Regions from separate parts of the Nonomuraea sp. B1E8 genome, predicted to be linked through region 3. Evidence: riboswitches for the same ligand, from Rfam matches in the RefSeq annotation. Region 3 holds a riboswitch; each other region holds the start of a gene.

Region 1 (7,157 bases), on a different contig from region 3:
ATGCTTGGCCAACCGCCCGTGCTACGCCCTGAGCACAACGGGGCACGCGCCCCACGCCGCACACAGAGTAATACGTCATCCGGTCAGCTCGGTTACCGATCTCATCTCGCATCATGAGACACTGCACCGCGGCGCGCATGCCATTCCGCTCATCCTCGCCGTCGCGGACCGGCGGCATTCCGCGCGCCCGCCACACTTCGTGATGGTCCGGCATTGTGCGCACATGCTCGCGGAGGCGGATTGTGTGAGGCGTGCTCATGCTCACGGGTTATGCCGCCGGGCATGGGCACTCCGCGCATCTCCAGGAAGCGGCATATGGCCGGAGGCCACGCAACGTGCACGGCGACGTTTTGCGCGGATGCCCACACCTCCGTGCCATACGGGGTTTCCGGCCCCGAGCGCGAGTCGAGATCGCGGTTAAGGCTACAGCGCGTGAAGATCCCGGCCGGCCTTTAGGCGCCCGGTTTTCCGTCATGGCGCGTTCCATGAGCGCGACGCTTGTCCGTGACGGTAGGCGAATGACGCGGCTCGCGGGCAATCCGGGCGCCTCGTGGCGAGAAGCGTACGTTCAATGGGGTATGGCCACGCGGCGCATTCGGGCACGCCGGGCGCGGCGCCATCACATATGCGGGCGTCCCATCGCGGAAACGGGGCCGGGAGCCGGACCGAACACGCGACCAATGCGCCCGCATATGGACGGGTCAGTCGATCATCATCCGGGCCGTCCCGCCATTCGAAACGGCCCGGACACGATCATGCGCTTATGGCGGTCGCCGGGGTCCTAGGCGAACGGCATAAGCGCATGGTCGAGCAGCGGGCTCTCCTAGTGAGCCTGCTCGTACTTCTCGACGACGGTGGAGGCGATGCGGCCTCGCTCGCTGACGGGCAGGCCGTGGGCCTTGGCCCACTGCCGGATCTCCGAGCTCTTCTCGCGGCTCATCGCGCGGTTGCCGCCGCGGCCACGCCGACGCGTGGTGACGGCACCGGCCCTGCGCGCATGCTGCACGAAAGGCGTGAGCGCGTCCCTCAGCTTCTTCGCGTTAAGGTCGCTGAGGTCAATCTCATAGGAGGAGCCGTCAATAGCGAAGCTGACCGTCTCATTGGCCTCGCCCCCATCGAGGTCATCGATGAGAATCTCCTGGATCTGCTTGGCCATCTACGCAATCCTTTCGCGGAGCATTGTTTCATTCGCCAGCCCAAACATATACCCGGAAAGGCGTGGAGACAATTCAGCGCTACGGGGATTCGGCTGACTGGCCGATCAGTTCTGGCCCTCGGCCTGATCCTCACGGTTTCGCCGGTCGCCAACGGCCTCCGACCGGACCAACTTCACGACGCCAAAGATGAAGGCGCCGCCCACCACCACCGGGGGGATGAGCGCTGACAATACGTCTGTAAGGGCTTCCATTCGTCCTCGCCTCCACGGCTGACGGGGTTTCGGGGCGCTTTAAGCGCGCGGAGCGCCTCCCGGAGGGAGCGCTGCGGGCCCCTCATGGTGCGCAAGGCGACAACCGCCCGCACCCGACCATAGCGGCACACAGATGCCCTACGCGTCGCAGGGACACCAACATCCGGCAACCCGGACGCCCCATAGCCTAATGCCAGTCTCTCCAGGCTCCTTACCGGATCATGGGAAAATTTTGCGAAAAGACATCCGTGCAGGTGCGGATGGCTCAGCGAAGATCTTTAACCACGCGCGTTCCGGCCAGCCTGTCATGCGGCCCGCGCTCCAGCGGCTTGTCGATCAGGATGAGCATACCGACACCGAACAGCAGCATTCCGGCCACCAGATTGGCCACCGGAATGCCCATGAGCATGACAGGTCCCGGATAGACCAGGGAGCGTTTGAGCAGAGCACGGGCCGGAACATCCGGCGGTGCCAGGCGGATCCGCATGATCGCCTGGCCGAACGTACGCCCGTGCCGCCAATGCGCCCACCAGTCGTAGCCCGTATAACCCAGCCCGGCGGCCGCCCACGCGAACACTCCGGGCAGCCGGCCGTCGAACACGTCCATCATGCCGACAGTCCGGAAGACCGCCCATAGCGCAATGAACAGAATGTAATAAACGATGCCGAAGACGAGCGCTTCAATGAGCCGGGCAGCCAGCCGTTCCCACCATTCCGCGGGCACCGCGTCCGCCCACGGCGACGTCCCGGCCATAACCCTCACCTCGCACATCGACGGCGGAGAGCCCTACATTCCGCACCTACCCTCACATACAAAACAGAGGCCGACGGGAAGCCGGCCCCTGTTTCGCGGTTCTGCCGATTACTTGATCTTGACCACCACGGTGTTCGCGAACTTGTCCGCGAACGTCTGCTGCAGCGGCTTGTCCCAGAGCATCGAAGCGCCGTTCAGGGCGCAGATGAGGCCTGCCAGCATGGTGCCGAACGGCAGGAAGTAGAGGATGTAGGCGCCCCAGGTCACGCCGGCCCGCTTGATGGCGGCGTCGCCGGGCAGGCCGCCGGGGGGCATCATCTGACCCACCGGCACGACCTTGATCCCCATGATCATCTTGCCGATCGTCTGACCCTTCGTCTTGTGCATGAGGAAGTCGTAACCGACGTAGACGGCGGTGAGGACGATGGCCAGCACGATGTTGAGCGCGAACGAGCTGAACATCCCCGACGTGGCGCCGCTGGTCGAGTCGTAGCTGACCAGGAACAGCGTCGTGAGCAGGAGGGACACCACGAACATCACGACGCCGAACAGGACGCCGTCGACGAGTCGCGCCACCAGACGCTGCCACCACTCCGCCAGCGGGGCGGGAGCCCCCGGCGGCTGCACGCCGACCGGGCCGTAGCCCGGCTGGCCGTAGGGAGCCTGGCCGTAGCCGGCCTGCTGCGGCTGCCCGTAGCCCTGCTGGCCGTACTGCTGGTCGCCGTACTGCTGGCCGTAGCCGGGCTGGGCGTAACCGGGCTGGGACTGCTGTGCTTGCCCGTAGCCCTGCTGGCCGTACTGCTGCTGCCCGTAGCCTTGCTGGGACTGCGGCTGCTGGCCGTACTGCTGGTCGTACTGCTGACCCGACTGGGGCTGCTGACCGTAGCCCTGCTGCTGGTCATACTGCTGACCCGACTGCGGCTGCTGACCGTACTGCTGCTGGTCGTACTGCTGGCCCGACTGCGGCTGCTGACCGTACTGCTGCTGGTCGTACTGCTGGCCCGACTGCGGCTGCTGACCGTACTGCTGCTGGTCGTACTGCTGGCCCGACTGCGGCTGCTGACCGTAGCCCTGCTGCTGACCGTACTGCTGGTCGTAGCCGGACTGTTGCTGCTGCCCGTAACCCTGCTGCTGGCCATAGCCCGGCTGGGACTGCGGCTGCTGGCCGTAGCCCTGCTGCTGACCGTACTGCTGGTCGTAGCCGGACTGTTGCTGCTGCCCGTAACCCTGCTGCTGGCCATAGCCCGGCTGGGACTGGGGCTGCTGACCATATTGCTGGTCATACTGCTGGGGTTGCTGGCCATAGCCCTGCTGCTGGCCGTAGTCGGGCTGGGACTGGGGCTGCTGGCCGTACTGGGGTTGCTGGCCATAGCCCTGCTGCTGGCCGTAGCCCTGCTGCTGACCGTATGGGGGTTGCTGGCCGTAGCCCTGCTGCTGACCATAGGGGGGCTGTTGCCCGTAGGCGTCGTCAGCCCGGTAGCCGACCACAGTGACGTCGGGGTCGGGCTCGCCGGGGTGGCGGCCCGGAGCCTGCTGGCCGTAATGGGGAGGCGCAGCGTTCTCGCCGGATTCGTCCTGTGGGTACGGCGGCTGTCCGGTGCTCACCGTGTCACCTCGCTTCGAGTGCGCGCGTGGCACGTGTCAGGACACATGCCTGTGCTGCCCAACGTATCGACATAGGTATCAACAATCACCTTTCCGTGTGGTCAAGGTCCGCGTCACCCGACGTCAGATGGAGCAGCATGCGGGTGTTGCCCAGGGTGTTCGGCTTGACGTGTTCCAGGTCGAGGAACTCCGCTACACCCTCGTCATACGAGGCCAGCAGCTCGGCGTAGACCTCGGGGGAGACCGGCGTGCCCTGGATGCGGCGAAAACCGTGCCTCGCGAAGAAGTCGACCTCAAAAGTAAGACAGAATACACGTTGCAGACCAAGATCTTTGGCCTGCTGGATCAGCGCTGAGACGATCCGGTGGCCGACTCCCGTGCCGCGGCATTCGGGATCGACGGCCACCGTGCGGACCTCCGCGAGGTCCTCCCAGAGCACGTGGAGCGCGCCACAGCCGACGATCTGCCCGCCACGCTCGGCCACCCAGAACTCCTGTACGTCTTCGTACAGCGTCACCGTGGCCTTCTTCAGGAGCCGCGAGCCCGCGCCCGCATAGGCGTCGACCAGGCGCCTGACCCCCCGCACGTCAGGCGTGCGCGCACGCCGGACCACCACCGCGGTCTCGGGCACAGTCAGTTCGGCCACCTGCTCCATGGCTCTCCAGAGTACAGATGTCATTACGGCTCGGACCTAACTCACATGTCTCCGCCCATCCTGTTACATCTCGTGGCCGGGCGAGCACGGCGTCGCGCCAGGCGATCGTTCGGGAGGAAGTGCCACATACAGTCACTCCTGCCCTACTGGCACCGAGATCACCTTGTGACCCTTCGGTTGTGAAACCTCTACAGAGTTGGCAGTTCTGGTTGAGCAGGAACCCGGAGTGCATTAGTGTCCAGCGACGATGATCCCCGCGCGCGGGGAAGCACGCTCAATTCCTCAGGGAAGCCGGGGACCCGCCGGTGGCGACCGCCATCACGGGGTGAATCCGAGTTTTCGGTAGGGCTGCTCCGGCCCGAACCCGTCAGCTAACCCGGTAGGCGTCTATGAGAGGAGCCTGGTTGGTGAAGCGCACGCTCAACCGTGGGAGGACGTCGGCGGGCAATCACGCCCGCCCTCCGGAACGCGCCCCGTTGCGCCGCCGTCTCGGTGTGGCGAGTTTCACAGCCGCCGCACTGCTGCTCACGGTTCCCACCGTCCCGGCGTCCGCCGACCCCAAGCCCTCGCTCAAAGACCTCGCCGCGCGGGTCGAGAAGATGCACGTCGAGATCGAGACGCTGACCGAGCAGTACAACGGGCAGCGGGAGAAGCTGAAGACGGCCAAGAAGGCCGCCGAGGCCGCGCAGAAGACGCTGACGGCCAGCGAGACGGATCTGGCGGCCAAGCGCGCCAAGGCCGTCCTGCTCGCCCAGAACGCCTACATCACGGGCGGGCTGAGCCGGGCGCTGGTGTTCACCTCCTCCAAGGACCCCGGCAACTTCCTCGACCGCGCCGCGACCACGTTCGCGATCGAGCAGCGGCAGGGCGAGGAGCTCAACCAGCTCACCAAGGCCAGGAAGGCCGCCGAGCGCGCCAGGGCGAGCGCCAGGTCGCGCATCAGCGAGGTCGAGAAGATCGTCAAGGACCTCGACGCCAAACGCGACAAGATCAGCACTCTGGTCGCCAAGGTCGAGAGCAACCTGTTCAGGCGGGCGCTGGGCGAGGCCGGTCGTCCCGGCACCCGCGCCACCCGCGTCGACCTGCCGATCGCGGGCAGCGGAAAGGCCGCGCAGGCGGCACGGTGGGCGCTCACGCAGCAGCTCAAGCCGTACGTCTGGGGGGCCGAGGGCCCCAATTCCTACGACTGCTCCGGCCTGGTGATGGCCGCCTACCAGCGGGTGGGCATCTCGCTGCCGCACTACACGGGCAACCAGTGGACGGCCGGGCGGCACATCTCACGCGACGAGATGCGTCCGGGCGACCTGGTGTTCTTCTACAGCGACCTGCACCACGTGGGCATCTATCTCGGCGGCGGCATGATGGTGCACGCCCCTCGGACGGGTGATGTGGTGCGGATCGCGTCGATCGAACGGCGGCCGTTCGCGGGCGCGGTGCGCATCGCCGACTGAAGCCCGAGCCGAGAGGCGAGCGACATGAAGGCGCAGTGAGCGGGCGCCGCTAGATCAGCTGGCGGCGTGCCGCCCACGCCACGGCCTCGATCGCGGTGGCGACGCCGATGCGGTCGCAGATGCCGCGCAGCCTCCGGCGTACGGTGCGGCCGCTGATGTCCAGTCGCCTGCCCACCCGATCGACCGTGACTCCTCTGGCGAGTTCCGCCAGTAACGCCAGATCCGCATGGCTCAGCTCAACGCCTTCAGTGAGCACTTCCATCGGGAGCCCTCCCCCCCAACAGCAGGCCTGGACCCTCTTAGCCAGGCCACAGCCGCTCCTCGCAGACGGTAAACGCATCATGGAAAGGTCGTCAAGCATGACAATTGCCGCTCTTGACCAGCACTATTGACATGATCCGCCGCATGCGGCCGAGTCTCGTCCGCCGGCGGACTTCGCCGCCCGGCGTACGGTCCGCGCGCCCTTTCGGCCGGGCCTGGCCCGGCGCCGATCGGTCCGGCCGGCGTCCCGGTTTTTGATCCGTCCACGCGCGATTTACTGCGTGATCCATACGTACGGCGGTCGAGCGCAACCGCTCTTCACGACGGGCGGCGGCACGCGGCAAGCCAGGAGTCACCTTATTTCCGGACCCGGGCGAACGTCACCGTCATGGTGGACCCAGCGCTGCCGGACGTCCCCCTCGAAACTCCGAACACTCACGCGCCACTCGCCCGCGGTCTTGACCCGATGCTGACAAGCCCCGCCCTGATGGCGGGGCAGGACGGCCGATCGTCCGTCACCGCTCTCCCGGCACGACCGAGCGCCTGCCCGGCTCGCCCGCTCGCGCGGGCTCCCGCCGCAACCGGTGCGGCGGGATGCCACGTGGCCTCAGTGAGTGGGCTTGACCAGGGGGAACAGGATGGTCTCGCGGATGTTCTTACCGGTGAAAGCCATAATCATCCGGTCGATGCCGGCGCCCATGCCGCCCGTCGGCGGCATCGCGTATTCGAGCGACTGCAGGAAGTCCTCGTCGAGCTGCATGGCCTCCGGGTCGCCGCCCGCGGCCAGCAAGGACTGCTCGACCAGGCGGCGGCGCTGCTCGATGGGGTCGTTGAGCTCGGAGTAGCCGGTGCCCAACTCGGTGCCGAACCCGATGAGGTCCCACTTCTCCGTCACCAGCGGGTCGTCGCGGTGCTGCCGGGCCAGCGGCGAGGTCTCCAGCGGATAGTCCATGACGAACGTGGGCTGGATGATCGTGTGCTCGACGAGCGCCTCGAAGAGCTCCTGCACGAGCTTGCCCGCAC
Region 2 (7,157 bases), on a different contig from region 3:
CTCCTTGGGCAGGGTGTCGTAGAGCACCTCGGCCCCGAACGCGCGGGCGAAGAACTTCGTCGCCTCGTCGAGGTCGGGCACCGTCACCCCGACGTGGTCGATGCCGTGCACGGTCATGGACTGTCTCCCCTCACCGCCGCCGGGCCGCTGCCGATCCGTCGTCGAGCCATCGTCGTCCTGCCGTCGTCGCGCCGTCCTCTCTCGCGCCGGCGTCACCGGCCGCGGAGCTTGGAGATCAGCCCCAGGTCCTCCGCGCAGCGGCCGAGCCCGAGCGCCACGGACTCCAGCGGCCGTTCCGCCCTGCTCACCGGAATGCCCAGCGCCGCCCGCAACCGCCGGCCGAGCCCGCGCAGCAGCGCGCCGCCGCCCACCACCACCGCGCCGCGGTCGGCGAGATCCACGGAGATCTCGGGCGGGCACTGTTCGACGGTCTCGATCGCGGCCCGCACGATGGACTCGATCGGCTGCCTGGTCGCCTCGTAGATCCGCTGCACGGGCAGCGGCACCGAGCGCTCGCGGCCGGTGTCGCTCTCGCGTCCGCGCACCGTGACCTGCCGGTACAGCGGCTTCCACGCGGTGCCGGCGCGCCGCTTGGCCGACTCGGCCTCCTCCTCGTCGAGTTGCAGGCCGTGGTCGCGTTCGACCTGGCGGATGATGGCCCGGTTCATGCCGTCGCCTCCGCCGGGGACCGTGGCGGCCGCGACCACGGAGCCGTGGGAGAGCACGGCGATCCGGGTGGTGTCGCGCCCGACGTCGATCACCATGCGCCCGGCGGAGTCCCTGACCGGCAGGCCCACGCCCAGCGCCGCCGCCAGCGCGTGCGGGATCAGCAGGATCCCCCTGGCCTCCGCCTCGAACGCGATGTCGCGCAGCGCCGCGCGCTCGATCGGGGTGGAGTTGTTCGGCAGCGCCAGCACGACGCGCGGCCTGGAGAACGGATGCCCGTGCACCTTGCGCAGGAAGTATCTGATCAGGTGCCGGGCGAGTTCGTCGTCGACCGGGAGGCCGCCGCTGACCGGCCAGCGTGTCTCTCCCCGCTCGCCCTGGGCGGCCTCGGCGCCGTATCCGACGACCCGGCCCGTGCGGCTGTCCAGCATGACGGCGGAGGGTTCGTCGAGCACGATGCCCTTGCCCTTGACGTAGATCCGGGTGCTCGCGGCACCCAGATCCATCGCCAGGTCATGACCGAGCACGTTCATCGCGGCACGTCCATCGTGGCGCCTGGGGCGTCGACCAACATGCGGGGTGTATTTCCTGGGGCACTCCAACACAACACCAGGAACCGAACGGTCTCCCTTTACCCGGCGGCGTACGATTCGGTCGTGCTCGACTACGATCTCGAAGCCGCACATTACGACGAGACCCGTGGCGGTCTGCCGCGGGCCGAGGCCGCCGCCGCGGCCGTGCGCGCTCTGCTGCCCGGGGGCACGCTGCTCGACGTCGCGTGCGGCACCGGGCTGGTGAGCAGGGAACTGGCCGGGCGCGGCCTGCGGGTGCTCGGCGTGGACGCCTCCGCCGGCATGGCGCGGGTCGCCGCGGGGCGCGTGCACGTGGTCCTGGGTGACGGCCGCGCGTTACCCGTACGCGACGGGTCGGTCGACGCGGTCACCACGATCTGGCTGCTGCACCTGCTCGACGACGCCCGTCCGGTGATCGCCGAGGCCGCGCGCGTGGTGCGGCCGGGCGGGATGTACGTCACGACGGTCGACAAGCGCGCCGCCCACGGGTCCGGAGGCCGGCGCCGTCCCGCCGACGACCGGGAGCTGGTCGTGTCGGAGGCGGCCCGGCACGGTCTGCGCCAGGCCGGTGAGAGCACGTTCGTGGGTCACGGGCAGGGGCGGGACGGGCCGGACCCGGTGTTCCGGCTGCTGGCGTTCACCCGCGACGGGTGACAGGGCGAGGTCGGTTTCGCATCGAAAGCGACGCCGTGCGAAGCTGTGGTTGTCCCCAACACCATGGAGGTCCTCATGGCGGAATCACCGGAGCCGGAAGTCAGCGAAACTCCCGAGGACGAGATGAAGCGCAAGTTCCGCGAAGCGCTGGAGCGCAAGCGCAACCAGCACGCGGGCTCTGGCGCTGGTGGCAGGGGCGTCGACCCATCGAAGATCCACGGGGCGCACGGCCCGGCTGCGAGTAAGAGATCGTTCAGGCGCAAGAGCGGCGGCTGAGCCGGAAGGAACTGAGGGGGTACGGCATGCCGTACCCCCTTTTGTATTCCCGCGTCAGGTAGATCTTTGCCCGGTTAATGGCGAATCGTTTGCGTATGTCCGATTCGCTGCTAGAGTTGCCGCCATTACCAGCCGGTGACCTGGCCCTTACCCAAGAGAGGGCCTCCGGCTGGCGCCGAATCCCGACCCGATCGGGAACCGGGGACCCACCTCACTGGGGTGAATCCGGCTCGCGCCGGTAGGGCATCTCCACGCCCGAACCCGTCAGCTAACCCGGCAGGTGTGATGGAGAGGACATAACGCATGTATTACCGCGTCGTACCCCCGAATCGCGTCGTGCCGGCCGCCGCCTGAGCGGCCCGCCTTCCCCCCTTTCTTTGCCTCGCCCGATGTAGTCGCTCGGGCGTGCCGCAGCGCCGTGCCCTCCTGCCGGCGTGCCTCCCCCTCGTCCCCTCGCGAAGGACTTCACTTTTTCATGTCTCCCCTGTTCAGCCTGCGTTCCCTTGTCCTGCTCACCGCCTCCGCCGTCGGCTCGATGAGCGTCGCCTGCACGGCGGCACACGCCGATCCAGGGTCCGAGAAGAAGGCCCTGTACAAGGGCTCCACCACGGCGTCGTACTTCTGGGACGACGGCTCGGGCAGGGCCGGCGACACCGGCCTGCCCGCCAGCGGCAAGCCGATGCAGAAAGGCATGGCCGCCAGCCCGAGCTGGCCGTTGCTGACCGAGGGGTACGTGATCTACAAGGGCAAGAAGATGCCCTTCTTCGTCGGGGACAGAGGGCCGGGGGAGCCCTCCAGCCGCGGCATCATGCTGGATCTCGACGCCAAGACGTTCGCCGACCTGACCGGCGGCACCTTCAACCCCCGCACGCTGATGGTCAACGGCAACGGCGGCAAGGGGCACATCGAGATCGACTACGTCATCACCAAGTGGGGTGACGGCCTGGGCAAGAAGGGGCGGCCGGTGCCCTTCTCGACCGGCGCCTACGCCCGGCGAGGCTGACTTTACGAACGCGGCGCCAGAATGACATTCTGGTCACCGTGACCCTCCGCGTAGCCGCGAACGGCATCGACATCGCCTACGAACGCATCGGCTCCCCCGACGGACGGCCTCTGCTTCTCATCATGGGGCTCGGCGCGCAGCTCACCCACTGGGACGACGGGTTCTGCGAGCTCCTGGTGGAACAGGGGCACCACGTCGTCCGGTTCGACAACCGCGACGCGGGCCTGTCGACCCACCTCCACGACCTGGGCGTTCCCACGACGGGGGCGCCTTCGGCGTACCTGCTGGACGACCTGGCCGACGACACCGCGGGCTTCATGGACGCCATCGGCTGGCCGGCCGCCCACGTGGTCGGCGCCTCCATGGGCGGGATGATCGCCCAGTCCCTGGCCATCCGGCATCCGGCACGGGTGCTGACCCTGACCTCGATCATGTCGACGCCCGGCCCCACGGTCGCTCCGCCGACGGAGGCCGCGTTCGCGGCCCTGACCGCCCGCCCCGCCGCCGACCGCGCGGCCGTCCTGGCGCAGGCGCTGGAGACGTACGCGGTGATCGGCTCGCCCGGTTACGCGATGGACCGGGAGCGGGTCGTCCAGAGGGCCGGACGCGCGTTCGACCGCTGCTTCGACCCGGCGGGCACGGGCCGGCAGCTGGCCGCGATCATGGCGTCGGGCGACCGTACGGACCTGCTGGCGAGCCTGACCGTGCCGGCGCTGGTGTTGCACGGGGAGGACGACCCGCTCGTTCCGGTCGAGGGCGGCCGGGCCACGGCGGCGGCCATTCCCGGCGCCCGGCTGGTGACCTATCCGGGTATGGGCCACGACCTGCCCGAGCCGCTCTGGCCGGAGATCGCCCGCGAGATCGCCAAGCTGACCTCCGCCTGACTACGCGGGCCGCGCGTGAGGCGCTCCGCCTCCGCCCGCCTACTGAGCCTGAGCGTCCTCGCCGCCGACCGGCCGGGCCGCCTCGCCGGGGGCCTGCGGAGTGTCCCCGCCGGGGGTCTGGGCGTCCTCGTCGGGGAGCAGCGCCTTCTCGTCGGGCTTGTGCACGAGCACGTTGTCCACGTACGACTTCACGGCCGTGGCCAGCCCCACGTCGGCGTTCGCGCCCTCCGACAGATACCAGCGATGGTCGAGGATCTCGTGGAAGAGCTGCGCGGGCTCCAGCTTCCCGCGCAGCCCGGCGGGGATCGCCTCGACCGTGGGCTGGAACACCTCCGCCAGCCACCGGTGCGCCACGATGGCCTCGTCCTCGTGCCGCAGGCCCTTGGCGACCCGGAAGCCGTCGAGGTCGTTGAGCAGCCGCCGCGCCTGGTTCTCCTCCACATCGAGCCCGGTCAGCCTGAGCAGCCGCCGCTGGTGGTGCCCCGCGTCCACGACCTTGGGCCGTACGATCAGCCGTCCGGTGCCGACCTTGCGCCGCACCATCATCTCGGCCACGTCGAAGCCGAGCAGGTTGAGCCGCCTGATCCGCTGCTCCACCCGGTGCCAGTCGACCTCCTCGATGATCTCGCTCTGGGTGATCTCGTCCCACAGGCGGTGGTAGCGGGCGAGGATGTCCTCGGCGGTGTCCATGGGGTCGATCGACGGGTGCAGCAGCCCGCCGGCCTCCAGGTCGAGCATCTCGCCGAAGATGTTCGTGTGCGCCACGTCGATGTCGCCGCGCCGCTGACCCTCGCTGATCATCGGGTGCATCTCGCCGGTCTCGGCGTCCACGAGGTAGGCCGCGAACGCCCCCGCGTCCCTGCGGAACAACGTGTTGGACAGCGAGCAGTCGCCCCAGTAGAAGCCGTTCAGGTGCAGCCTGACCAGCAGCACGGCCAGCGCGTCCAGCAGGCGGGTGAGCGTGTCGGGGCGCAGGGTGCCCGACATGACCGCGCGGTAGGGGAGGGAGAACTGCAGGTGCCTGGTGATCAGTGCCGCGTCGAGCCCGTTCTCGCGGCCGGTGACGTACGCGACGGGCTCCACGGAGGGTGCGTCGAGCCGGGCGAGGTCCCACAACAACTGGTATTCGCGCCTGGCGTACCGCTCGCTGATCTCCTTGATCGCGTACACCTTGCCGGACAGCCTGGCGAACCGCACCACGTGGCGCGAGATGCCGCGGGGCAGATCGACCAGGTGACGCTGCGGCCAGTCTTGGAGGGGCACCTCCCAGGGGAGGCGGATCAGGTCAGGGTCGCCTAGCGCGCCGGTGATCTGCAGGGGCATTTCATCAGGATATGGTGCACCGGTGGACGAGTTTCTCAAGTGGTACTTTTCCGACCGTCCCGTCATCGCCAGCACATTGGGGGCGGACGGCTACGATCACACCCTCGGCGATTTCACCGCCACCGCCTGGACCGCCCGCGAGCAGGAGGAGGTCCGCTGGCACGACCGCCTGTCGGCACTCGAGACCACGTCGCTCGACGACACGATCGACAGAGATCTGGTCCTCTCCCAGCTGAGAGGCTCGATCGCGCTCGCGTCCTGGCCCGCATGGCGGCGCGACCCCGCCACCTACCTGTCCGCGATCTTCGCCTCGATGTTCGCGCCGTTCCAGCACCGCCTCAAGCCGGAGCCCGAGCTGGTGACGGCCGCCGTCTCCCGTCTCGCCGAGGTGCCCGGCGTGCTGGCCGCCTGCCGCGCCAACCTGGACCCCGACCTGGCGGCCCCGCTGCTGGTCCAGCGCGGGCTCGGCCAGGCCCGCACCGGCCGCAACTTCCTCACCCGCACGATCCCGTCCATGGTCCAGGACGAGGGCCTGCGCGCGACGCTCGCCGAGGCCGCCGAGCCCGCCGCCCGGGCGTTCGACGAGCTCGTCACCTTCCTGGAGGGCTTCGAGTGCGGCGGCAGCTGGCGGATGGGGGAGAAGCTCTACTCCACGCTGCTGCGCGAGCGCGAGATGCTCGCGTACGGCGCCGCCGAGCTGCACGAGAAGGGCAAGGCCGCCTGGGCGGAGCTGGACGCGCGGATGCGCAGGGTCGCGCTCGGGGTCAACGGCACCGAGGACTGGCGGGCGGCCATGGAGTCCCTCATGGACGACCACCCGCCGACGCTGGCCGACATGCGCGCCGAATACGAGGAGGAGACCCGGCGGGCCCGCGCGTTCGTCAGGGAGCACGACCTGGTCACGTTCGCCGACGGCGAGGAGTGCCACGTGCTGCCGTCGGCCGAGTACACGCGGCCCGTCCTGTCCGTCGCCCACTACCTGTCGCCGCCGCCGCTGAGCGCCTCACGCACGGGCGTCTTCTTCGTCCCCTACACGCCCGACGACTTCACCCCCGAGCAGGTACGCCAGCGCCTGCGCACCAACTCGCGGGCCCAGATGCCGTCGATCGCCGTCCACGAGGCCTACCCGGGGCACCACTGGCATCTGTCGTACATGGCGGGCAATCCGCGCGCGGTCAGGAAGGTCTTCCGCACCCCGTACTTCACCGAGGGCTGGGCCCTGTACGTCGAGAAGGTCCTGCACGAGCAGGGCTACTTCGACACCCCCGCCACCGAGCTGGCCCACCTCGACTGCCGGATCTTCCGCGCCGCCCGGATCGTGGTGGACACCGCGCTGCACTGCGAGGACATGTCCGTCGAGGAGGCCGAGACGTTCATGGCCACGAAGGCGTCGCTGTCGCCGGGGACCGCCCAGGGCGAGGTGAACCGCTACTGCGCCTGGCCCACGCAGGCGCCGTCCTACCTCACGGGCGCGATCGAGATCGACCGGATCCGGGAGTCGTTCCGCGGCACGCCGAAGGAGTTCCACGACCGGATCGCCGGGTCCGGGGGCCTGCCCCTGGGCCTGGCCGAGCAGGCCGCGCTCGCCTGACCGGCCCCCGGCCGCGCTCGACCCGTACGGCGGGCCGTACGGGTCAGGGGCGGCGGGGGAAGGCCGGCGGGTTGAGGGCGCGGTCGACGACGGCGGCGAGCTGCTCGTCCGTGAGGATGGCCGGCTTGCCGACGCCGAGCCCTCTGACGTACACCTCGCACAACCACTCCAGCAGGCGGGTCGCCTCG
Region 3 (7,157 bases):
GCTGCTGGGCGGCGCCGTGCTGCCGTCGCTGCTGGTACGCGGCCGCGCGGCCCGCCACGTCGACGCGGCCGCCGAGCGCACCGCCGAGACGGCCAGGCTGGAGCAGCACCTGTCCGAGTCCGTCACCACGCCGCGGACGGCCAAGGAGATACGGATCAGCCGCGCCGCGCCGGCCCTGGAGGCCATGGCCGCGCACCGGTGGGAGGAGGTGTCGGCGGAATTGTCGCGGGCCAAGGTCAGGTCCGCGCTGCTCACGTTCGCCGGTTCGGGCACGTTCCTGGCCGGGTACGTGTCGGCGCTCGGCTGCACGGCCTGGCTGGCCGCCCAGGGGCGGGCCACGGCGGGCGACGTGGTCCTGGTGGCCACGGTCGGGGTGCAGTTCGTCACCCAGGCGTCCCGGCTGGCCTTCCACCTCGGGTCGGTGGCCGCCGGCCTGCGCGCCGCCGCGCGGCTCGCCTGGCTCCGCGCCTACGCCCGCACCCACGACCCGGCCCTGGCGGAGTCCGGCGGCGACGCACCCCGCGCGGATGCGAGGGCGGCCACGAGTGACCACGGGCGGCAACGCGTTGTCCGCGGGGCCGAGCCGCCTGAGAGCTTCGCGCAGGGCATCACGCTGCGGAACGTGACGTTCACCTACCCCGGAACCACCCGGCCGGTGCTGCGCGGGATCGACCTGAGCCTGCCCGCCGGCGCGACCGTCGCGCTGGTCGGGTCGCACGGCTCGGGCAAGACCACCCTGGCCAAGCTGCTGTGCGGCCTCTACCAGCCCTCCGGCGGCGAGATCCTGCTGGACGGCGTCCCGCTGCGGGACGTGCCGGCCGTGCGCTGGCGGCGCCGGATCAGCGCCGTGTTCCAGGACTGGGTGCCGTTCGAGCTCGCCGCCGCCGAGACCGTCGGCATCGGCGACCTGCCCCGAATGGACGACCGCGCCGCCGTGGAGCGGGCGCTGGAGCGGGGCGGCGCCACGGAAACGGTGGCCGGGCTGCCCAGGGGCCTGGACACCGAGCTGGGCGACAGCTTCGAGGGCGGCGTGACGTTGTCCGGCGGGCAGTGGCAGAGCCTGGCCCTGGCGCGCGCCTCGATGCGGGAGGAGCCGCTGCTGCTCGTGCTGGACGAGCCGACCGCCTCCCTGGACGCTCCCGCCGAGAGCGCCGTCTTCGCCCGGTACGCGCAGGCCGCCCGCCGCCACCGCGCCGCCATCACCCTCCTGATCACCCACCGCTTCCCGACGGTGCGCATGGCCGACCTGATCGTGGTGCTGGACGGCGGGCGGATCGCCGAGCAGGGCGCTCACGGCGAGCTCATGGCCCGCCGGGGCCGCTACGCCGAGCTGCACGCCATCCAGCGGGCGGCGGCGGACGGCTAAGGCCGCCGGCCACCCGGGGCGGAGACGCGAGCGAGCGCGCGTCCCGCACGGGACGCGCGCTCGTCAAGCGGCGGAGGTCAGGCGGCGTACTCGGGGTAGCCGTAGCCGACGACGTCGGACTTCGGACGGGTCCGCTCCTCGACCTTGCCGTTGCCGGTGTTGCCTTCGATCGTGGAGATGGTGCCGTCGCCGTTGTCCTTGACGACGAAGCCGACGTGCTCGATGTCGGTGAGCTTCTTGCCGCCGTCCCAGGCGAAGAACACCACGGCGCCGGGCTTGGCCTTGGTGCCGAAGCGGTCGTTGGCGGCGAACCACTTGGCGTGGGTGACGGTGTAGGCGTCCCAGCCGATCTGCGGGCGGGCGCCGGTCTGCTCGCCGACCCAGGAGACGAACATCGCGCACCAGGCGGCGTTCAGGTACGCGGCCCGGTTGCCGCCGTCGCGGGCGATGGTCTCGGCGGCGCGCTGCGAGTCGGCGTACCACTTCTGGTACGGGGTGCCGCCGCCGGCGGCGTTCTCGGAGGTGCCGACCTGGGTCTTGGCGAAGTCCAGGACCTGGGAGGCGGTCACGTTGACCTTGGTCTCCCCGGCCGCGCGCTGCTTCGAGTCGGTCACCGGGGAGACGGCGGCCGGCTTGTCCGCGGGGTGGGTGTCGGCGTTGGCCGCGGCGACGTTGACGCCGAAGGCCGAGGCGAGGACGCCGGCGCCGAGCGCGGCGGAGGTGATGGTTCGCTTGGGGATCGCGGTAAGACGGAACGTGGCCATCGAGGGGGTAACTCCTTGCTTCCATGCCGCTTACCGGGTTAGCTGACGGGTTCGGGCGTGGAAGCTGCCCTACGGCACCAGAGTGCCGATTCACCCCAAAGGACGTGGGTCCCCGGTTCCGCGTGATGCGGATTCAGCGGTCACAGGACGATCCTGTGATCTATCGTGCGATGGTCAGACATAGCCGGACAAACCGGACGTATGCCGTAAGTTGCCCCACAAGGTAATACATGGGGCAAGAGGATTACAACTACATAAAGGCCCAGCTAGGCGAGTTGCCTGCGAGCGTCGGCCAGAAGCCCTGCCATGGCAAGGGATTCGTCAAGGGGCATGATCGAGGATTCGGTCCTGCCCTCGGCCGTGGCGGCGCGGACCTCGCGGAGCTCACCGGCGTATCCGTTGTCGGCCGGATCGAGCACATGCTCTTCCGGCTCCATGGAAGGCCCGGTGAGGACGATCCGCTCCGGCGCCCAGAACGGCGCGTGGATGTCCGCCCGCATCTGCGTACCTACAACACAGGCCTGGTTCGGGTAATTCCCCAGCAAGGAGGTTTCCACGAAAGCCCGCCTGCCGCCGGGATAGAGCAACACCCCGCCCGCCTCCGCGTCAACTCCGCTCGGCGCCAGGGAGCCCGTCATGCGCAGGCCGGTGGGCATGCCCAGAAGCAGCTGGGCCAGGCCGAACGGGTAGACCCCCAGGTCGAGCAGCGAGCCCCCGCCCAGCTCCGGGGCCCACAGCCGGTGCGCCGGATCGTACGGCATGGCGAAGCCGAAACTGGCCTGCACCGACCGGATCTCGCCGAACCGCGCGTCGGCGGCGATGAGGCGGATCAGCGGGTTGAACCGCATCCACATGGCTTCCATCAGGAACACGCCCGCCTCCCGCGCCAGGCGTACCATCTTCTCCGCGTCGTCCACGGTCGCGGCCAGCGGCTTCTCGCACAACACGGCCTTGCCCGCGGCGATGGCGGCCTGCGCGACCCGCAGGTGCTCGGTGTGCGGCGTCGCCACGTAGATCGCGTCCACCGCCGGGTCGGCGCACAGTTGCTCGTAGGAGCCGTACGCCGACTCCGCGCCCAGCTCGGACGCCAGGGCCTGCGCCCGCCGCAGCTTCCTGGAACCGACGGCGCCCACCCGCATCCCGGGCTCGGCCACGATGGCCGCTCCCACGGTCCGCGCTATGACGCCCGTCGCCGCGATGCCCCACGTGAAGTCCCGCACGCGGACGATGCTAGACGATCAGATCAGATTGAACGTGTCAGGGTCGCCTCCGATGCGAAGGCCCCTGTTGAGCGCGCCGATGGCGGCCATGCTCTCCGGATCGAGGATGAAGTCGAACACGTCGATGTTCGCGGCGATCCGCGACGGCGTCACGGACTTGGGAATGACGACGTTGCCGAGCTGCAGGTGCCAGCGGAGCACGATCTGCGCGGGGGTCTTGCCGTGCTTGTCCGCCAGCACCGCGAGCGCCGGATCCTCGAGCAGCCCCTTGCCCTGGCCGAGCGGGCTCCACGCCTCGGTGAGGATGCCGTTGGCCTCGTGGAAGGCCCGCATCTCCCGCTGCTGGAAGTACGGGTGGAGCTCGATCTGGTTGATGGAGGGTGTGATGTCGGTCTCGTTCATGAGCCGGGTGAGCGTGCCGACGGTGAAATTGGACACGCCGATGGCCTTGGCCCGCCCGTCACGGTAGATCTTCTCGATCGCCTTCCACGCCTGTACGTACCTGTCCTGCTTCGGCACCGGCCAGTGGATGAGATAGAGATCGACGTAGTCGAGCCCCAGCCGGGCCAGGCTCTCGTCGAAGGACTCCTCCGCGCGGGCGTGGTCGGCGTTGGGCAGCTTGGTGGTGACGAACACCTTCTCGCGGCGCAGGCCGGACGCGCGCACGGCACGCCCCACGCCCTCCTCGTTCTCGTAGGCGGCGGCGGTGTCGATGTGCCGGTAGCCGGCCTCCAGCGCCGTCGTCACCACCTGCTCGGCCTCGCCGGCAGGCACCTGCCAGACGCCGAAGCCGAGTTGCGGGATCTGCACGCCGTCCGTGTTGAGCATGAGCGAGTTCATGGTCTCCATTGTTCACGCACCGTTTCTGGCCGCTTAAGGCGGCGGGGCTAGCTTGAAGCGGTCGTGAACGCGCCATCACCCGGCTGGGAGGACTGGAGTGGTCGAACAGGCGTCGGCCTGGGTGGAGTCACCGCTCCAGATGCTGTGCGCCGTCGAGGCCCACCACGCCGGGCTCCTCGGGACCGCCACGGCCGTCGTGCCGCGGGCGGGGCTGCGCCCGCTGAAGGCGACCCGCCGGGAGCTGCGCGCTCTCGGGCTGCCCGACGGGCTCGAACTGGCCGAGCCGCGCGAGAACATGCCGAGGCGCCTGCACGCCGTCGGCGACGCCTTCTCCGGCAAGGTCCAGCTGCGCTGGCTCACCTCCGGCACCGGAATCATCTCGGGACGCATCGTCATCGTCGATGACGGCCTGGCCACGCTCCGGCTGCTGGAGCTGCTGGCCGCCGGGCCCTCGCGGCCGCTGCTGCGGGCCCGCGCCAGGCCCACCGCGCCGCGATGGGCGCTCGGCCTGGCCGCCGCGCTGCGCCTGCGCATGAGCGAGGTCTCCGTCTTCACCGCGCTGCCCGTGTCCGACGAGCTCGCCGCCGCCGTCCGCCGTGCCGGTGTCGACCTCGTACGCCACGACTTCGCCTGGTTGCGCGCCCAGCCGCCCAGCGCGGAAGGGCCGGCCGAGCGCACGATCGTGCTCGGCACCTCGCTCGTCAGGAACGGCCTCGTGCACCGCGACCACTACCTGCGCTGGCTGACCGAGCTGGCGGCGCGGGAGCCGCTCGCCTACTACCCGCACCGCCGCGAGGACCCCGTGGACGTGGCCCTGATCCGGGAGCGTCCCGGCATCACCGTGCACGACGCGGGCGTGCCCGCCGAGCTGACGTTGCGCGGGCTGGACGCGGGCCAGCGCGTCCTCAGCCTCCCCTCGACGGCGATCACCTCGCTGCGGGTGCTGCTCAGCCCGCGCGGTGTCGCCATCGAGCCCGTGAACGTTCCCGATGACTGGTGGACCAGTAGGGCGGAACCCGCCCTGCGCTCGCATTTGACTGGAGTGTCTGGGTGAGAGTGCTGGCGGTTGCCGACTCCGACTCGTACCTGAAGTGGGCGGCCTGCCTGCTCGACGACCTGCCCGCCGGGAGCGTGACGGAGCTGGCGGTGGTGCGCACGCCGATCGCGCCCTCGCCCGAGCAGATCGCCGCGGCGGTGAGCGGACCGATGGAGGGCCGGGCGGGCCGGGGAGAGGCGCCGCCGGTGTTGTCGGCGCGGTCGGTGCGCAGGCTGGCCGAGCGTACGCGGCCCGACGTGATCCTCGTCGCCTGCACGGGCCCCGTCGTGGACGTGCTGGTCTCCGAGGTGCTCGCGGGGTTGCAGCCGAGGCCCGTGTTCGTCAGCGGGCTGCCGGGCATCTCGGTGCCGGCCACGGAGAAGGCGTGGGTGTTCCGCAGCGGCTGCGACCTGTTCGTGGTGCACAGTGAGCGGGAGGTGGCCGAGTTCCGCGACATCGCCGGCCGGCTCGGCGGGGGAGGGGCGGTCGGCCTGGCCAGGCTGCCGTTCCTGCGTCCCGATGCCGTGGCCGAGGGCGGGAACCGGATCGTGTTCGCCACCCAGGCCAAGGTGCCGCGCCCGCGCGAGGAGCGCGAGCGCGTCCTGCTGGCGCTCGCCGAGCTCGCCGGGCGGCGGCCGGAGCTCGACGTGGTGGTCAAGCTGCGCGCCCTGGAGGACGAGCGGCAGACGCACAACGAGCGCCACCACTACCAGCGGTTGTGGCGGGAGATGGGCGAGCCCGGGCGGCTCACCTTCGCCGCCGGGCCGATGCACGACCAGCTCACGCGGGCGGCCGGGTTCGTCACGGTGAGCTCGACGGCGGCGCTGGAGGCGATCGCGCTGGGCGTGCCCTCGCTGGTCCTGAGCGACTTCGGCGTCAGCGCCGAGATGATCAACCTGGTGTTCGAGGGCAGCGGCCTGCTGGGCACGCTGGACGACCTGGCCAAGGGCGACTTCCGCACCGCCTCGGCCGAGTGGTGCGCGGCCAACTACTTCCACCCGCAGGAGCGCGGCACCTGGGCAGGGCTGCTGGCCGGGCTGGTGAGCGACCGGCCGGGGACCCCCGCCCGGTCGCTGCTGGACGGGCCCGAGCACGCCGCCGCCCGGCGCAAGGCCCGGCTGCGGGTGGAGGTCCATCCCACGATGTTGCGAGCGGGCTACCGCGCCAAGCGCCGCATGCGCCGCTATCTGAAGGCCCTGTCCTAACAGCCCTGTCCTAACAGCCCTGTCCTAACAGCCCTGTCCTAACAGCCCTGTCCTAACAGCCCTGTCCCAGCAGCGCTCAGATCGTGGATCTGAGCTTCCTGCGCAGCCTGGTCAGCGCGCCGGATCTGGCGGGCGGGGCCACCAGGTCCAGCGCCTCGAGCCGCCTGCGCTTGAAGTAGCGGGCGTCGAACGTGATGGCGTCCGGCCGCAGCTCCGGATAGGTGCCGGCCTGCATGCAGTAGCCCACGGTCCGGACGAGGCCGGGCAGGTCCACGGCGGGCGGCTCTTCGATCACGCCCTCCGCCGACAGCCGGGGCAGCAGCGCGTCCACGATCGTGACCGGGATCCTGTTGCTGTTCTCGTACGGCGCCAGCCGCTCCAGCACCATGCCGGTGCCGTACGACGCGACCGGCAGCCCGAAGTAGCGCCGCGCGGTCACCAGCCCGGTGGAGAAGCAGCCCACGACCAGCTCGGGCCGCAGCGCCGCGAAGCACACCTCGGCGGGCACGCTCTCGGCGGCCACCGACAGGTCCACCCCCAGAGGCCCGGCCGCGGCACGCAGGAGCCTGGCGTGCCGGCGCCCCGCGGCCGGGTGCGGTTTGAACACGACATCGGTGCAGCCCCGGGCGGCCAGCGCCGCCAGCATCGTCTCGTGCAGCGCGGCCTCCTCCTCCGGCGTGACGATCTCCAGCGCCGACAGGTACTGGCCGAGGATCATCGCCTGTC
Region 4 (7,157 bases), on a different contig from region 3:
GGCGACGACCCCTCCAAGGCCAGGAGCACCGCGACGGGTCCGTTCCAGGGGCTCATCGAGTCCGCCCGCGACGCCGCCCTGGAAGAGGTGCGGCCGGGCGACGAAGACCGCGTCTTCTACCGCAAGAAGTGGTGGCAGAAGGTCATCATCATGTCCGGCGGCCCGGCGATGAACTTCGTGCTGGCCTTCGTCTTCTTCAGCATCCTGCTGGTCGGCATCGGCCTGCCGACGTGGGCCCCGATCGTCTCGCCCGAGACCAACACGTGCGTGATCCCCGTCACGGAGCAGCGCACCACGTGCAAGCCCACCGACAAGCCGACCCCCGCCGCCCAGGCGGGCCTGAAGGCCGGTGACCGCCTGGTCTCCCTCGACGGCAAGAAGATCGGCGACTGGGCCGCCGCCACCGACCTGATCCGCTCCCACGGGCCGGGAGCCGCGCAACTCGGCATCGTCCGCGACGGCAAGCCGATGACGCTCACCGTCACGCTCATCGCCCAGGACCGGCCCAACCTCGAAGACCCCGAGAAGATCGACAGAAACGTCGGCTTCCTCGGCGTGCTGCCCACCGAGGTCATGCAGCAGCAGAGCATGGGCCAGGTCATCGGCTACATGGGAGAGCTGACGGGCAGGGTCGCGAGCTCGCTGCTCAACCTGCCGGAGAAGATGGTCGGCGTCTGGCACGCCGCCTTCTCCGGCGAGGAGCGCGACCCCGAAGGCCCGGTCGGCGTCGTCGGCGCGGGCCGCATGGGCGGCGAGATCCTCGCCTCCGACCTGTCCAACGAGAAGAAGATCGCCATCTTCGTCAACCTGCTGGCCGGGTTCAACCTGGCGATCGGCATGTTCAACCTCATCCCGCTGCTGCCGCTCGACGGCGGGCACATCGCCGGTGGCCTGTGGGAGGGCATCAAGCGGGCCTACGCCAAGATCCTGCGCAGGCCCGATCCCGGCTACGTGGACATCGCGAAGGTACTGCCGCTGACCTACGCGATCGCCATCGTCATGATGATCATGGCGGGGCTGCTCATCTACGCCGACCTGGTCAACCCGCTGCGGCTGACGGGCTGACGACCGGGCTGTCTCAGCCCCGCGTGAACGGTGCCAAGGCAGGGCCGAAGGCCGCGCCCAAGGCGACAGCCCAGGAAGGCCGGCCCCGACAACGTCCTGAACGGATGCCAGCGCGTGTCCCGCCATGCCAGGTAGTAGTCGTCAGTACGGCTCCTGGCGAAACTCCACGCCCGCGACCGGGCCCAGCTCGTCATCGCCGCCTACGACGGCGGGCTCGTCAACCCGTCGCCGCGGTGATCGCCGGACCGACCTGCCCTCAGTTCATCGAGATGTGCACGTGGTCGTAGTGGTTCTCGGTGATGCTGCCCCGGTTGGACATCGTGCTCCAGCCCGAGCCGTGGTTGATGCGCTGCTTCCAGATGACGTACTTGACACCCAGCTTGCTCTTGTTCTTGATGGCCCACTCCGCGATGCGGTCGCCCAGGGCGGCGTTGGCGGCTGAGGGCATCGAGCCGCCCGTGCTCATCATGAAGTCACAGGCCCGGCCCAGGGGATGCTCGCCGCTGGAGCCCGAGCGGAAGCAGCCGACGGTGAAGGGCAGCGCGAAGTTCTTGGCGATCTGCTCCTTCATCAGCCGCGTGCGCGGGGTGATGTTGTCGGAGCCGGACGGCAGTTCGGGCGCCCAGCCGCCGTCGGACCTGCGGTTGGTGCCGAACGGCACCAGGTCCTGGAGTTTCTTCTCGATGTCGTCGATGACGTCCTCGGCCTCGTCGCGCTGGCCGGCGACCTCGGCCGCGTCCTTGCGGATCTTGTCGGCGAGTTCGACGGCCTCCACGGAGGCCTTCTTCTTCTCGTCGCGCGCCTTGATCACGCCCTGCACGAACGCCTGCTGCTCGGCGGTGACCTGATTGAGCACCGCGGCGCCGCCGCTGTTCTCCGGCAGCATGAACGCGGGCACCGCGGGGTTGCCGTTCTGGTAGCGCAGGCGGGCTATCTCGGCGACGCGTTTCTCGGCCGTCGTCAGCGCCTTTTCGGCGGTGGCCAGCCGGGCCTTGGCCGCCTCGGCGGCCTTCTGCGCCTTGGCCAGTTCTACGCGCTTGAGGTTGTAGGCCTCGATCAGCTTGTCGACCTTCTTGTTGAGCTGTTTGAGCTGCGCGCGCAGCTCCGACTCCTTGGGTTTGGGGGCCGCGGACGCCGCGGACGCCGGGGCCGCGGAAACGACGACGGCGGCGGCGGTGATGAGACCGATGGCAAGACTCGCGGGGGACGAAGCCGCCACGTAGGTGTTCCTCTCCCTCTGCCGGCCGGGTTAGCTGACGGGTTCGGGTATGGGAGCTGCGTATCCCTACCACTGATGTGGATTCACCCCAGGTGCGATGGGTCCCCGGCTCCCGGGCAACTCGCCCAGGATTAGGCGGTGCAACGGCTGTTACGGCCGATGCATAAGGGGATATTAGTGGTAGATCACGAGTCATGCGACCTTAAGTAGAAATCTATTCTTGATCTACTTGTGATCGGAGCATGCGCGCGGCCTCCTCCGGTAGCACGTCGTTGACGAACGCGCCCATCGCGGACTCCGAGCCCGCCAGATACTTGAGCTTGTTGGCCGCCCGCCGGATGCTGAAGAGCTCCAGATGCAGGTACGCGAGCTCGCGATGCCGCCGCACCGGGGCCTGGTGCCAGGCCGAGATGTACGGCATCACAACCCCGAACAGCCCGTCGAAGGCCCGCAGCACCGAGGTGTAGAGCGGGGCGAACGCCGCACGCTCCTCCTCCGTGAGCGCCGCCAGGTCCGGCACCTGCCGGTGCGGGTACACGTGCACCTCGTACGGCCAGCGCGCGGCCGCGGGCACGAACGCCGTCCACAGCTCGTTGCCGGCCACCACCCGTGTGCCAGCGGCACGTTCGGCGGCCAGCACGTCGGCGAACAGGTTGCCCGCGCCCTGGTAGCGGGCCGCGGCGCCGAGCTGGAGTTTCGTCCTGGGCGTGACGTACGGGTAGGCGTAGATCTGGCCATGCGGATGCGCCAGCGTGATGCCGATCTCCTCGCCCCGGTTCTCGAAGCAGAACACCTGCTCCACGCCCTCGATCCCGGACAACTCGGCCGTACGGTCGGCCCACGCCTCCATGACCAGCCGCACCTGGGCGTCGGAGAGCTTGGAGAAGGATGAGGAGTGGTCCGAGGTGAAGCACACCACCTCGCACCGCCCCACTCCCGGACGAACCTCACTCAGCCCGCCCACATCGTGATAAGTCCCAAAATTTGTGGAGAAGGAGGGAAAGCGGTTTTCGAACACCGCCACGTCGTAGTCGTACGCCGGGACCTCCGTCGCCCGTGTGTCCGACGACGGGCACAACGGGCACTCGGCGGACGTGCCCGTCGGCAGGAACGTCCGCGTCTGCCGGTGCCCGGCCATCGCGATCCACTCCTCGGTCAGCGGATCGTAGCGCAGCTCGGACGCCACCGGCCGAGGCTCGAGCGGGCGCCGGTCGATCGCGCTCCGGTCGGCGTCGTCGCGCCGGTCGAAGTAGATCAGCTCTCGGCCGTCGGCCAGTTGGGTGACGGTGCGCTTCAATGCGTGTCCTCCGCGATGATCAGTTCTCCGGCCCGCTCGGCCAGTTCGATACGTGCGTCCTCGGGCAGCCCCGCGTCGCTGATGACCACGTCGGCCTCGCTCAGCTCGGCGATGGTGCTGATGCCCACCGTGTTCCACTTCGTGTGGTCGGCGGGCACGACCAGCCGGTGCGCGGCCGTCACAAGCTCCCTGTCGGTCTCCGACTCCAGCAGGTTGGGCGTGGTGAACCCGGCCCGCACGCTCATCCCGTGCACGCCGAGGAAGAGCGTGTCCACGTGCAGGCGGCGGATCGCGGCCACGGCCACCGGGCCGACCAGCGCGTCGGACGGCGTGCGCACGCCGCCGGTCAGCACGACGGTGCGGTCGGCGCGCGGGTTGCGGTGGAAGACCTCGGCGACGGGGATCGAATTGGTGATCACGGTCAGCTCGGGGACGCCGATGAGGTGGTGGGCCAGCGCCCACGTGGTGGTGCCCGCCGACAGCGCCACGGCGGTGCCGGGGCGTACCAGCCTGGCCGCGTGCCGCGCGATGGCCTCCTTCTCCTGCTGCTGGCGGGCGGACTTCGCGGTGAAGCCCGGCTCCTCGGTCGATCCGGGACCGAGCGCGGTCGCGCCGCCGTGCACCTTCTCCAGCAGACCGCGTTCGGCCAGCACCTCGAGGTCGCGGCGGATGGTCATGTCGGAGACGCCGAGCTCGCGTACGAGGTCGGCGACCCGGACGCCGCCGTTGCTGCGCACGCGTTCGAGGATCGTCTGCTGACGCTGCTGTGCGAGCACGCCCGCTCCTTCCAACAGATTCCACCAAATTATGACACGACGCTGTTGGGGAATGTTAGTTCGGTGCGGATCGCTTGCGCTGGTCAGCATGGGAGAGAGACGTTGGGAGGACACCGACTCCGGAGGCGAGCTTATGGCCAGGCGAGCACGCAAGGGCAAGGCACGCAAGAAGAAGAAGGCGAACCACGGCAAGCGCCCGACAGCACGCTGACTGGTGGCCGCCCGCCGGCGGCCACCATCGTCCCGGCAGCTCGGCGCGCGAGCGGGCAGCCCGTCTCCCGCGGTGCCCTCCTCCTGCGCCAGGTCACAGAAGGAGCGCGGGCCGGTCGGGGTGATCGGCCCTGATCACGACGTCGGCCGCCTCCTGGGGCCGCACCTCGCGCTCGTACCGCTCATAGGCGGGCAGCCGCCACCGCTCCTCCTCGGGCGTGCGGCGCCCCAGCGCCGCCGCGGACAACCACACATGCACGCTCAGCTCGAACGCCAGCCCCCGCCCCAGCAGCAGCGTCCCGTCCACGACCACCACCCCGCCCGGCGGCAGCTCCTCATAGGGCAGCCGGTACGCCCGGTCGATCCGGCTGTCCCACAGAGCAGGCAGCACCCGTCCAGAGCCGTCCTCGTCCAGGGGATCCAGCACCTCCCTGCGCAGCGCTTTGACGTCGAGCCAGTCCTCGTAGAAGGCGTCAGGATCGGCCCTGCCGTGCTCCAGCCGCAGCGACGAAGGCCGAAGGAAGTCACCCGCAGAAACCCGCAGCACAGGCCGGCCGCGCAGCCGGAGCGGCGCGACGAGGTCGTCGGCCAGCGCTTCCGGCCGTCCGGCAGGCGCCCCGTCGACGGCCACCCGAATTCGACGCTCGCGTGGCCACTGGGAGACCCGCTCGACCAGCTCGTCGACGAGAACGTCACGGGAGATCGGTCGCGCACGCATCGGCACCAGCTTACGAGCGCCCTCCGCCCGGCGTACCCGCCGCACGCGCGGTCGCGGAAGGGCGTTCGATCATAAGATCCGCGCATGGACTGGCAGACGTGGCACGACGAGTACGACGACCCCGGTTCGCTCCTGGCGCAACGACTACGGGTCGTGCAGCAGCGGATCCGGCTGGCGCTGGACGCCTGCTCGCCAGGTCCGCTGAGGCTCGTGAGCCTCTGCGCCGGCCAGGGCCGTGACCTGCTGGAGGTGCTCGACGGCCATCCCCGCCGCGACGACGTGCTGGCCCGTCTCGTGGAGCTCGACCCGGGCAACACCGCGAAGGCCGAGGAGACGGCCGGCGCGGCAGGGCTGGGCCAGGTCGAGGTGATCACCGCCGACGCCGCGCTCACCGACCACTACCATGGCATGGTCCCCGCCGACATCGTGCTCGCCTGCGGCGTGTTCGGCAACATCGCGGACGAGGACGTCCAGCGTACGGTCGCCACGTTCGCCCAGTTGTGCCGGGCGGGCGGCACGGTCATCTGGACGCGCCACCGCAGGCCCCCCGACCTGGTGCCGCAGATCTGCCGGTGGTTCGAGCAGCGCGGCTTCCACCTCGAATGGCTGTCGGAACGGGACGCCGGCTACGGCGTCGGCGCACACCGCTTCACCGGCACCCCGCAGCCCCTGATCGTGGGAAAGCGCATGTTCACGTTCGTCGGCCACGACCTGCTCGGCAACGGTTGAGCACCGGTGCGCGAACGACGAAGGCCAGGCCCCGAGACGGGATGACCTGGCCTTCTCCTCGCGCGAGCGGACGACGGGAATCGAACCCGCGTAGCTAGTTTGGAAGACTAGGGCTCTACCATTGAGCTACGTCCGCGCGAACCGGTCGAAGTCTGGTCTAGACTTCATCCGGTCGTCAGGGCGTAAGCGTACCGGAGTCGCGGACCGCATGCGCACTCGGCGAGACGGGGCGTGGCGCAGCTTGGCAGCGCGCTTGCTTTGGGAGCAAGAAGTCGCAGGTTCAAATCCTGTCGCCCCGACCATGTCGCGAAGGCCGCTCACCGAATCGGTGGGCGGCCTTCGTACGTACCGGCTCCCGGCAGGGGTGCATCTATGTGCACCCCTGCCGGGTAGCCAGGCCGATTCTCCCTGGCCGCGTCCGGCCCTAGCGTCGAAGCAGGCAGCCGATCGACGGGGGAGAACGCCGTGACCACCACAGAGAACAAGACCGATCGTACGGCGGCCGGCGGGCGCGCCCTTTCCGCCGTCCTCTGGATCCTCCAGGTCGTCGTGGCCGGTGTCTTCCTCATGTCGGCCATGGGCAAGTTCTCGAACGTCGAGCCGGCGAAGTCCACGTTCGAAGCCGTCGGGTTCGGGGACTGGTTCCGCGTCCTGGTGGGCGTGCTGGAGGTGGCGGGGGCCGTGGCGCTGTTCGTGCCGCGGCTGGCCGGCCTGGCAGGTCTGGCGTTCGTCGGGCTGATGGCGGGCGCGACGCTGACCGAGCTGTTCGTGTCGGGTGGCGGCGTGGTGATGCCGCTGACGACGCTCGTGCTCTGCGCCGTGATCGCCTGGGGGCGCAGGCGGAGTACGGCCTGGCTGTGGGCGGTCCTCACCCGGCGGTAAATAAACTGTGAAGCCCCGCCCCCATCACGGCCAAGGACATGTTGACGCTGTTCGACGACGACCCGATCTCCCGCCCCCTCACCTATCCAGGCCGGATCCCGGAGACCTCCGGGGTCCTGGTCGACGACGCGTACGTGCCGCTCAAGCCGGCGGGCAGCAGCCCGGGGGAGTGGCGGGCGGCCGGCGAGCCGCTCAGCGCACTGCTGGCACGCCGGGGCTGCCGGCCGCTGTCGGCTCGCCACCGCGTCGTCGCCGTCGGAT

Evidence for each region. A riboswitch is a leader RNA that binds a small molecule or an ion and turns the genes downstream of it on or off. The one in region 3 is predicted to bind cyclic di-AMP.
Region 1: another riboswitch for cyclic di-AMP. It lies ahead of ABGA98_RS20620 (C40 family peptidase); the one in region 3 lies ahead of ABGA98_RS15380 (CHAP domain-containing protein).
Region 2: another riboswitch for cyclic di-AMP. It lies ahead of ABGA98_RS14340 (hypothetical protein); the one in region 3 lies ahead of ABGA98_RS15380 (CHAP domain-containing protein).
Region 4: another riboswitch for cyclic di-AMP. It lies ahead of ABGA98_RS41350 (hypothetical protein); the one in region 3 lies ahead of ABGA98_RS15380 (CHAP domain-containing protein).

Annotation. Positions count from the first base shown of each region.
Region 1 covers NZ_JBDPLS010000005.1:576,272-583,428, forward strand. The annotation lists gene ABGA98_RS20600 (Lsr2 family protein) at 824-1,156, opposite strand; gene ABGA98_RS20605 (RDD family protein) at 1,674-2,162, opposite strand; gene ABGA98_RS20610 (RDD family protein) at 2,271-3,767, opposite strand; gene ABGA98_RS20615 (amino-acid N-acetyltransferase) at 3,853-4,422, opposite strand; cyclic di-AMP (ydaO/yuaA leader) riboswitch at 4,684-4,823, shown strand; gene ABGA98_RS20620 (C40 family peptidase) at 4,917-5,873, shown strand; gene ABGA98_RS20625 (LuxR C-terminal-related transcriptional regulator) at 5,923-6,135, opposite strand; gene lysX (bifunctional lysylphosphatidylglycerol synthetase/lysine--tRNA ligase LysX) at 6,742-7,157, opposite strand, start outside.
Region 2 covers NZ_JBDPLS010000003.1:530,131-537,287, forward strand. The annotation lists gene ABGA98_RS14320 (VOC family protein) at 1-117, opposite strand, end outside; gene ABGA98_RS14325 (rod shape-determining protein) at 213-1,199, opposite strand; gene ABGA98_RS14330 (class I SAM-dependent methyltransferase) at 1,323-1,892, shown strand; gene ABGA98_RS14335 (DUF5302 domain-containing protein) at 1,968-2,168, shown strand; cyclic di-AMP (ydaO/yuaA leader) riboswitch at 2,332-2,466, shown strand; gene ABGA98_RS14340 (hypothetical protein) at 2,644-3,171, shown strand; gene ABGA98_RS14345 (alpha/beta hydrolase) at 3,210-4,055, shown strand; gene ABGA98_RS14350 (DUF4032 domain-containing protein) at 4,095-5,378, opposite strand; gene ABGA98_RS14355 (DUF885 domain-containing protein) at 5,401-6,969, shown strand; gene ABGA98_RS14360 (class II aldolase/adducin family protein) at 7,013-7,157, opposite strand, start outside.
Region 3 covers NZ_JBDPLS010000004.1:83,444-90,600, forward strand. The annotation lists gene ABGA98_RS15375 (ABC transporter ATP-binding protein) at 1-1,366, shown strand, start outside; gene ABGA98_RS15380 (CHAP domain-containing protein) at 1,444-2,130, opposite strand; cyclic di-AMP (ydaO/yuaA leader) riboswitch at 2,143-2,279, opposite strand; gene ABGA98_RS15385 (Gfo/Idh/MocA family oxidoreductase) at 2,397-3,350, opposite strand; gene ABGA98_RS15390 (aldo/keto reductase) at 3,369-4,190, opposite strand; gene ABGA98_RS15395 (hypothetical protein) at 4,288-5,244, shown strand; gene ABGA98_RS15400 (DUF6716 putative glycosyltransferase) at 5,241-6,431, shown strand; gene ABGA98_RS15405 (polysialyltransferase family glycosyltransferase) at 6,508-7,157, opposite strand, start outside.
Region 4 covers NZ_JBDPLS010000019.1:145,849-153,005, forward strand. The annotation lists gene ABGA98_RS41345 (site-2 protease family protein) at 1-1,065, shown strand, start outside; gene ABGA98_RS41350 (hypothetical protein) at 1,322-2,284, opposite strand; cyclic di-AMP (ydaO/yuaA leader) riboswitch at 2,290-2,432, opposite strand; gene galT (galactose-1-phosphate uridylyltransferase) at 2,499-3,581, opposite strand; gene ABGA98_RS41360 (DeoR/GlpR family DNA-binding transcription regulator) at 3,578-4,357, opposite strand; gene ABGA98_RS41365 (hypothetical protein) at 4,446-4,568, shown strand; gene ABGA98_RS41370 (uridine kinase) at 4,662-5,285, opposite strand; gene ABGA98_RS41375 (class I SAM-dependent methyltransferase) at 5,370-6,014, shown strand; tRNA gene ABGA98_RS41380 (tRNA-Gly) at 6,080-6,150, opposite strand; tRNA gene ABGA98_RS41385 (tRNA-Pro) at 6,240-6,316, shown strand; gene ABGA98_RS41390 (DoxX family protein) at 6,480-6,896, shown strand; gene ABGA98_RS41395 (hypothetical protein) at 6,935-7,157, shown strand, end outside.